One region of the Streptomyces sp. NPDC012835 genome, then DNA from elsewhere that is predicted to be linked to it. Evidence: riboswitches for the same ligand, from Rfam matches in the RefSeq annotation. Region 1 holds a riboswitch; each other region holds the start of a gene.
The links. A riboswitch is a leader RNA that binds a small molecule or an ion and turns the genes downstream of it on or off. The one in region 1 is predicted to bind cyclic di-AMP.
Positions count from the first base shown of each region.

Region 2: linked by a shared signal. The riboswitch ahead of ACFY6S_RS15065 (transglycosylase family protein) and the one ahead of ACFY6S_RS07035 (M23 family metallopeptidase) in region 1 are both predicted to bind cyclic di-AMP.
Region 3: linked by a shared signal. The riboswitch ahead of ACFY6S_RS14795 (NlpC/P60 family protein) and the one ahead of ACFY6S_RS07035 (M23 family metallopeptidase) in region 1 are both predicted to bind cyclic di-AMP.

Region 1 is NZ_JBIBBW010000001.1:1,715,842-1,718,096, forward strand. It holds gene ACFY6S_RS07030 (GntR family transcriptional regulator) at 1-225, opposite strand, end outside; gene ACFY6S_RS07035 (M23 family metallopeptidase) at 427-1,212, opposite strand; cyclic di-AMP (ydaO/yuaA leader) riboswitch at 1,225-1,397, opposite strand; gene ACFY6S_RS07040 (M16 family metallopeptidase) at 1,584-2,255, opposite strand, start outside.
Region 2 is NZ_JBIBBW010000003.1:405,035-407,289, reverse strand. It holds gene ACFY6S_RS15070 (transglycosylase family protein) at 12-791, shown strand; cyclic di-AMP (ydaO/yuaA leader) riboswitch at 1,142-1,315, shown strand; gene ACFY6S_RS15065 (transglycosylase family protein) at 1,322-2,080, shown strand.
Region 3 is NZ_JBIBBW010000003.1:336,062-338,316, forward strand. It holds gene pcrA (DNA helicase PcrA) at 1-362, opposite strand, end outside; cyclic di-AMP (ydaO/yuaA leader) riboswitch at 695-870, shown strand; gene ACFY6S_RS14795 (NlpC/P60 family protein) at 869-2,161, shown strand.

The DNA.
Region 1 (2,255 bases):
CGCCGCCTCCTGCTCCGAGGGCTCGGCCACACAGGCGCCGACATGGCGGCGCGTGGTCACGAAGCCCTCCGACTCCAGCGTGCGCAGGGCCTCCCGCACCGGGACGCGGGAGACGCCGTAGCGCCGCGCCAGGTGTTCCTCGGTGAGTCTGCTGCCCCGCTCGAACAGACCGGAGACGATGTCGTCGCGAATCGCCGTGCATACCGAGTGCGCGGGAATGCGCATGTCCGAACCTCCGCCTTAATCCGCGCGAAACGCAGCCGATTGACGCCTGTTCCGTGACTCTATTGCAACCAACGCGAATTTCCGAAGGGTGCCCGAAATCCATGGATATCTTTTGGCCAACGGCGGCGGACCGGGGCGGGCGGCCGGTCAGGAGGCGCCCCGCGCCCCGGCCGGGCGACGGCCGGGGCGCGGGGCGCGTCGTCAGACGCTGACGCCGTGCGCGCGCAGATACGCGGCGGGGTCCATGTCGGTGCCGTACTCCTGACCGGTCCTCGCCTCGAAGTGCAGATGCGGGCCGGTGGCGTTGCCGGTGGCGCCCGAGAGGCCGATCCGCTCTCCGGCGGCGACGCTCTGGCCGACCGAGACGGCGATGGAGGAGAGGTGGCCGTACTGGGTGTAGGTGCCGTCGCTCATCCGCAGCACGATGTTGTTGCCGTACGAGCCGCCCCAGCCGGCCTCGACCACGGTGGCCGCGCCGACGGCGACGACGGAAGTGCCGGTGGCGGCGCGGAAGTCGACGCCCGAGTGGCTGCCGGAGGACCACAGCGAGCCGCCGGTGCGGTACCCGGTGGTGATGTACGAGCCCGCGATCGGGAGCCGGAAGGTGTTGAGGCGCTCGCGTTCCGCCGCGCGGGCGGCGCGCTCCCGCTCCGCGCGGATCTCCTTGGCGCGGGCCTCCGCCATGCGCTTGGCCTCCGCCTTCGCGACGGCCTCCGCCTTGATCCTGACGGCCCGGTCGGCGGCGTGGCGCTGGGCCTCGGCCTGGTCGTCGATCACGGCGGGGAGGGATTCGCCGAGGGCGACGGCCTGGCTCAGGCCGGTCTGCGAGGCGGTCTCGGCCCGCGCGTCGGCGGCGAGCGCCGGGGAGGCGGCGAGGGTTCCGATGACCCCTGTGGCGGTGAGTGTCGCGGCGCCGGCGGCGCTCGCGCCCCTGCGGCTCATTCGGCTGCGGGCACGGTGCTTCCCGGTGGCACGGGTGAACGCCATGAGGTGGCTGGTCCTTTCCTTCCCTCTCGCCTACCGGGTTAGCTGACGGGTTCGGAGCAGGAAGGTCTCCTACGGGCCCCTCCGCACGGGCAGAGCCCCGCGAAGGCGGTCCGATTCACCCCAGGGACGGTGGGTCCCCGGCTCCCCTGGGCTCGCGCCTGACGGGGACTCGGCGATGGCTGTCCGATGCCACGGATGCGGCGCAACGGGCGAACAGCCGGACCGACGCTAAGCGGCTGATCTTTCAATCACCAAACGGACAGACTGTTTTGTCACATACACCACAGGACAGACTGCGCCTTCACCAAGGAAGCGGACATAAAGGCGGAACCCCGGCAACCGAGGTCGCCGGGGTTCCAGGAAAGGGCGGATCAGCCGGTGACCACCGTCACTTCGCCGATACCGAGTGCTTCGACCGGCTCCTTGATCTGCGCGGCGTCCCCGACGAGCACCGTGACGAGCCGGTCCACCGGGAAGGCGTTGACGACAGCGGCCGTCGCCTCGACGGTGCCGGTGCTCGCCAGCCGCGCGTACAGCTGGGCCTGGAAGTCGTCCGGGAGGAACTGCTCGACCTGGTCGGCGAGCGTCGCGGCGACGGAGGCGGCCGTCTCGTACTTGAGCGGGGCCACCCCCACCAGGTTCTGCACGGCCACGTCGCGCTCGGCGTCGGTGAGCCCCTCGGCCGCGAGCGTGCGCAGCACCTTCCAGAGGTCCTCCAGCGCGGGCCCGGTCGAAGCGGTATCCACCGAGCCGCTGATGGCGAGCATCGCGGCGCCGGTCGCCCCGCCCGGCGCGTCGGGTGCCGAGGAACGCAGCACCTGGCCGTAGGCCCGTACGCCGTAGGTGTAGCCCTTCTCCTCGCGCAGCACCCGGTCGAGCCGGGAGGTGAGCGTGCCGCCGAGGCAGTAGGTGCCCAGCACCTGGGCGGCCCAGACGCGGTCGTGCCGGTCGGCGCCGATGCGGCCGATCAGCAGCTGGGTCTGGACGGCGCCGGGACGGTCGACGATGACCACCCGGCCGGTGTCGTCCGCGGTGATGGGCGG
Region 2 (2,255 bases), on a different contig from region 1:
TCGCCGCGGGGGTGACCGGGTCGGCGATCGCCATTCCGCTGTTCGCCGCCAGCGGCGCCAGCGCGGCGGACGCCTCCACATGGGACCGCGTCGCCGAGTGCGAGAGCGGTGGCCACTGGAGCGCCGATCTCGGCAACGGCTACCTCGGCGGGCTTCAGCTGACCCAGGAGACATGGGACAGCTTCGGCGGCGCGGAGTACGCGGCCAGCCCCGACCTGGCGAGCCGCTCCCAGCAGATAGCGGTGGCCGAGAAGGTGCTCGAAGCGCAGGGCACCGAGGCGTGGGCGAGCTGTGCGACGGTCTCCGGCCTCACCAAGGGCGTCACCGATGTCGTCGGCGGTGTGCTCGACGGGGTGACCGGCTCGGGACAGGACGACAAGGGCGCGGACGGCGCGGACGGTTCCGCCGCCTCCCCCGGCGGCTCGACCGCCCCGGACGGCGGCGGTGAGGACAAGGCGACCGGCGAGCCCACGCCCTCGGGGTCCTCCTCCTCCGCCCCGACGCCCGGAGCCACCGGTTCCGAGAGCCCCTCAGACTCCGGCACCACCGCGCCCGCCAAGGGCAAGCACCGGGGCGCCGCCGCCGACGAAGACGGCACATCGGGCCATTCGGTCAAGGAGCGCGAGCCGAACGACCGCGCCTCGCGCGGTGGCGGATCGACCCGTACCGGCGCCGGCCTCGCCGGTGTGACGGGTGGTGAGGAAACCGGTCAGGGGGAATCCGTCACCGTGGGCGGCGAGTCCCTCTCCGTCGTGATCGGCTCCCAGAAGGTCGCCGGCGGCTGGGTCTGACCGGACGGGGCGCCGTTGACGTCATCGGCGCCCCGGTCCGTGCTGGCCAGAGGCGCGGCCACGAACCCAAAACGGCCCCGATCGAGGGGCAGTTCGCAGCCTTATGTCCACTTCTGCGCAAATGAGACAAGGGTCTCTTCGCCGCAACTGGGGTCTTTTGCTCCGCCGGTTGACCCGATCCGCTCCCACCTGCGGAAACACGGTGGCCCCCCGAGGGTGGAAGGGTGATTCCTCCCGGATGTCCTTCTTTGAACAACCGGTGGGCCTGTGATTACGGTCTGAACCGCTCGCACCGCGGGCCTCGTCGACCGGAAACGCCGAATCCTGCCGTCGGTCGGGGGGAGTAGTCGTCGCGTCAAGCGCCGAAGGCAGGAGCGGGGGACCCAAAGGTTCGCGCCGGTCCCGGCCGTCGAGAGACGGTCAGGGGACGGCTTGGGGTGAAGCCGCGTGCGAGAGCACGCGGCCGGGCAACTCACTTGGCCCGAACCCGACAGCTGACCTCGCAGGCGTCGGTGAGGAGATGCTCCATGCTGCTGTTTTCCAGCAAGGCCAAGCACCGTCGTCCGTCCAAGGCGGTCCGCTACGCCACACTCGCCGGCATCACCGGTGCCGCCGTCGCCGCCCCGCTGATCGGCGCCACCTCCGCGTCCGCCGCGACCGCCTCCGAGTGGGACCAGGTCGCCCAGTGCGAGTCCGGCGGCAACTGGGCCATCAACACCGGCAACAGCTTCTACGGCGGCCTGCAGTTCACCAGCTCCACCTGGGCCGCGTACGGCGGCACCGCCTACGCCCCCCGCGCCGACCAGGCGTCCAAGTCCCAGCAGATAGCCGTCGCCGAGAAGGTCCTGGCCGGCCAGGGCAAGGGTGCCTGGCCGAGCTGTGGCGTGAACCTCTCCGGCGCCTCGTACAGCGGTGGCTCCGCTGACACCGGCTCCGGCTCCACCGGCTCCGGCTCCACCGGCTCCGGCTCCACCGGCTCCGGCTCCGGCTCCGGTACCCAGTCCGCCCCGAAGCAGCAGTCCGCCCCCGAGCAGCAGTCCGCTCCTCAGCAGCAGGCCCAGCCGAAGTCGAGCCGCGCCGAGGCGCAGCCCGCCTCGCGCGGCCAGAGCCGTCCCGCCACGATCAAGAAGGGCGACGGCGAGTACAAGGTCAAGTCCGGCGACACCCTCTCCAGGATCGCCACCGCCCAGAAGGTCGAGGGCGGCTGGAAGAAGGTCTTCGACCTCAACAAGGACATCGTCGAGAACGCCGACGTGATCTACCCGGGCCAGCAGCTCCACCTGAGCTGACGCTCCCCTCCCGGGCCGCCCCGCGCGGCCCGGGCGCACCCCCGATCTCCCCGGTCCGGCGCGTTCACCCCCGTACGCGCCGGGCCGGGGTTTCGGCCGTGCGGCCCCGGTTCTCCGGTGTTACCGGTCAGTAGAGGGTGATAGGGGGCGGCCTCGCGCCGACCGATCATCCCGG
Region 3 (2,255 bases), on a different contig from region 1:
GCCAGTATCTGCCCGGGGTGGACGCCGCGGGTCCCCAGCAGGTGCGCGATCCGGTGGGTCAGGACGCGGGTCTTGCCGGATCCGGCCCCGGCCACGATGAGCAGGGGCGATCCGGTGTGCACGACGGCGGCGCGCTGCTCGTCGTTCAGCCCGTCGAGCAGCGCGGCGGGGTCGACGACCGTGCGCGGGGCACCGTCGCGGTGGTACGGGTCCCGGGCCGGGGGCGCGTCGAACGCGCCCCCGAAGAGGTCGTCGGGCACCTGCTCCGGGGCATGGTCGTCCGGCTCCTCGGGCGGCGGCGGGTGTTCGTCGCCGGAGGGCTGGAGGTCCGCCAGGAAACTGTCGTCAAAGAGGCTGCTCATCGCTTTCCGAGTCTAGGCCGCCGCACTGACAGCCCGCGCCCGCCTTCCGAAGTCTCCCCGTAGCCGGACCGTCACCGACCCGTGCGGGCGCCCTTTCCCCGGTTCCCCGGCCTCACGGTGGACTCCGTCTCCTCGCAGAACCTACGGTCAGGCGATCAGGGGATCACCGAGCGTGACGCTATACCCTCCATTGCCCCGCCTCGCACCTCACTCCCGTAAATGGTCACGAAAATGTTTCGGGCATATCGACCATCCACCTTCACATCAGCAGCACAACTTGGCTAGCGTGCTCGATCAGGCAGCCCGTCTCCCCCAGGCGACCCACGCCAAGCGGGCGGCCCGCGCCGAATTCGGCCTTCCCGCAGGGAAGTTCGAAACCGGGGACCCACTCTGCACCACCGGGGTGAATCGGGCCGTACGCTCCCCCGTACGCATCAGGCCCGTAGGGCAGCCTTCCGTTCCGCCCGAACCCGACAGCTAACCCGGTAGGCGGTCCACGGAAGGAGATGCCGACCTTGGCGTCGCATCGCAAGCCGCGCAACCGCAGCGGAGTCCGCACCAACTCCCCCGCCGTCGGGGTCACCACGGCCGCCCTCGCCTCGGTCACGCTGCTGTCGACGCAGAACGCGGACGCCACACCGGCCGAACCGAACCCCTCGGTGGAAGAGGTGCGGAAGAAGGTCGACGACCTGTACCGCCAGGCCGGGAGCGCGACGCGGCAGTACGACAAGGCGAAGGCGAGCACGGCGAAGCAGAAGCGCACGGTCGACCGGGTGCGCGACAACGTCGCCAAGAGCGCGGACAAGCTGAACGAGGCCCGCCGCACGCTCGGTTCGTACGCCGCCGCCCAGTACCGGGAGGGCACCGTCGCGCCGGCCGCCGCCCTGATGTTCGCGGACGGCCCGCGGCCGTTCCTGGAGCAGAAAGAGGTGACGGACCGGCCGGCCGGGCGGCAGCGGAGCGCCGTCGCGGACTTCCAGTCCCAGCAGGCCGACCTGGCGAAGCGGCGCGCGCGGGCCACCGAGGGCCCGGAGTCGCTCACCGACTCCCCGACTTCCTTGCGCACCAGCAAGGAGACCGTCCAGAAGAAGCTGGCCGAGGCACGCACCCTGCTGGCGCGGCTGACCGCCGAGGAGCGGGCCCGGCTGGCCGCGCTGGAGCTCAGGAGAGAGGCCGAGGCCCGGCGCGAGGCGGAGGCGAAGTCCAAGTCGGCGGCCCGCGACGCGGCGCGGGCCGCCGAGCGCGAGCGCCAGGAGCGGCGCGACCTGCGGGAGCGCACCTCGGCTGCCGCCGGAACCGCGTCCCCGGCCGCCACGGACGCGGGCACGCCGGACGCGGACACGGGCAGCGGTACGAGCACCACGACGGCCGGCGGTACGGGCAGCGGCGCGGGTGGCGGTACGGGCAGCGGCGCGGGTGGCGCGCCCGCCGCGTCGGCCAGTACGTACGCCACCAAGGCCGCGAAGGTGCTCGCCTTCGCCCGCGCGCAGATCGGCAAACCGTACGTCCGGGGCGCCTCGGGCCCCAGCTCCTACGACTGCTCGGGCCTGACGCAGGCCGCGTGGAAGGTCGCCGGAGTGGAGCTGCCGCGCACCACCTGGGACCAGGTGAACACCGGCACCCGCGTCGCGACCGACAGCCTGCTCCCGGGCGACCTGGTCTTCTTCTACGACGACATCAGCCACGTGGGCATCTACATCGGCGACGGCATGATGATCCACGCTCCCAAGCCGGGCGCGAACGTCCGCGAGGAATCGATCTACTACATGCCGATCCACGGCAGCGTGCGACCGGCCTGACCGCCGCTGCCGCAACGGCCCTGGTGTGGGGCCGCTCGCTGATCTGCCGGATGCTCGGCGGTCTGTCGTCAACTTGGCGCCTGCGACAGACCGC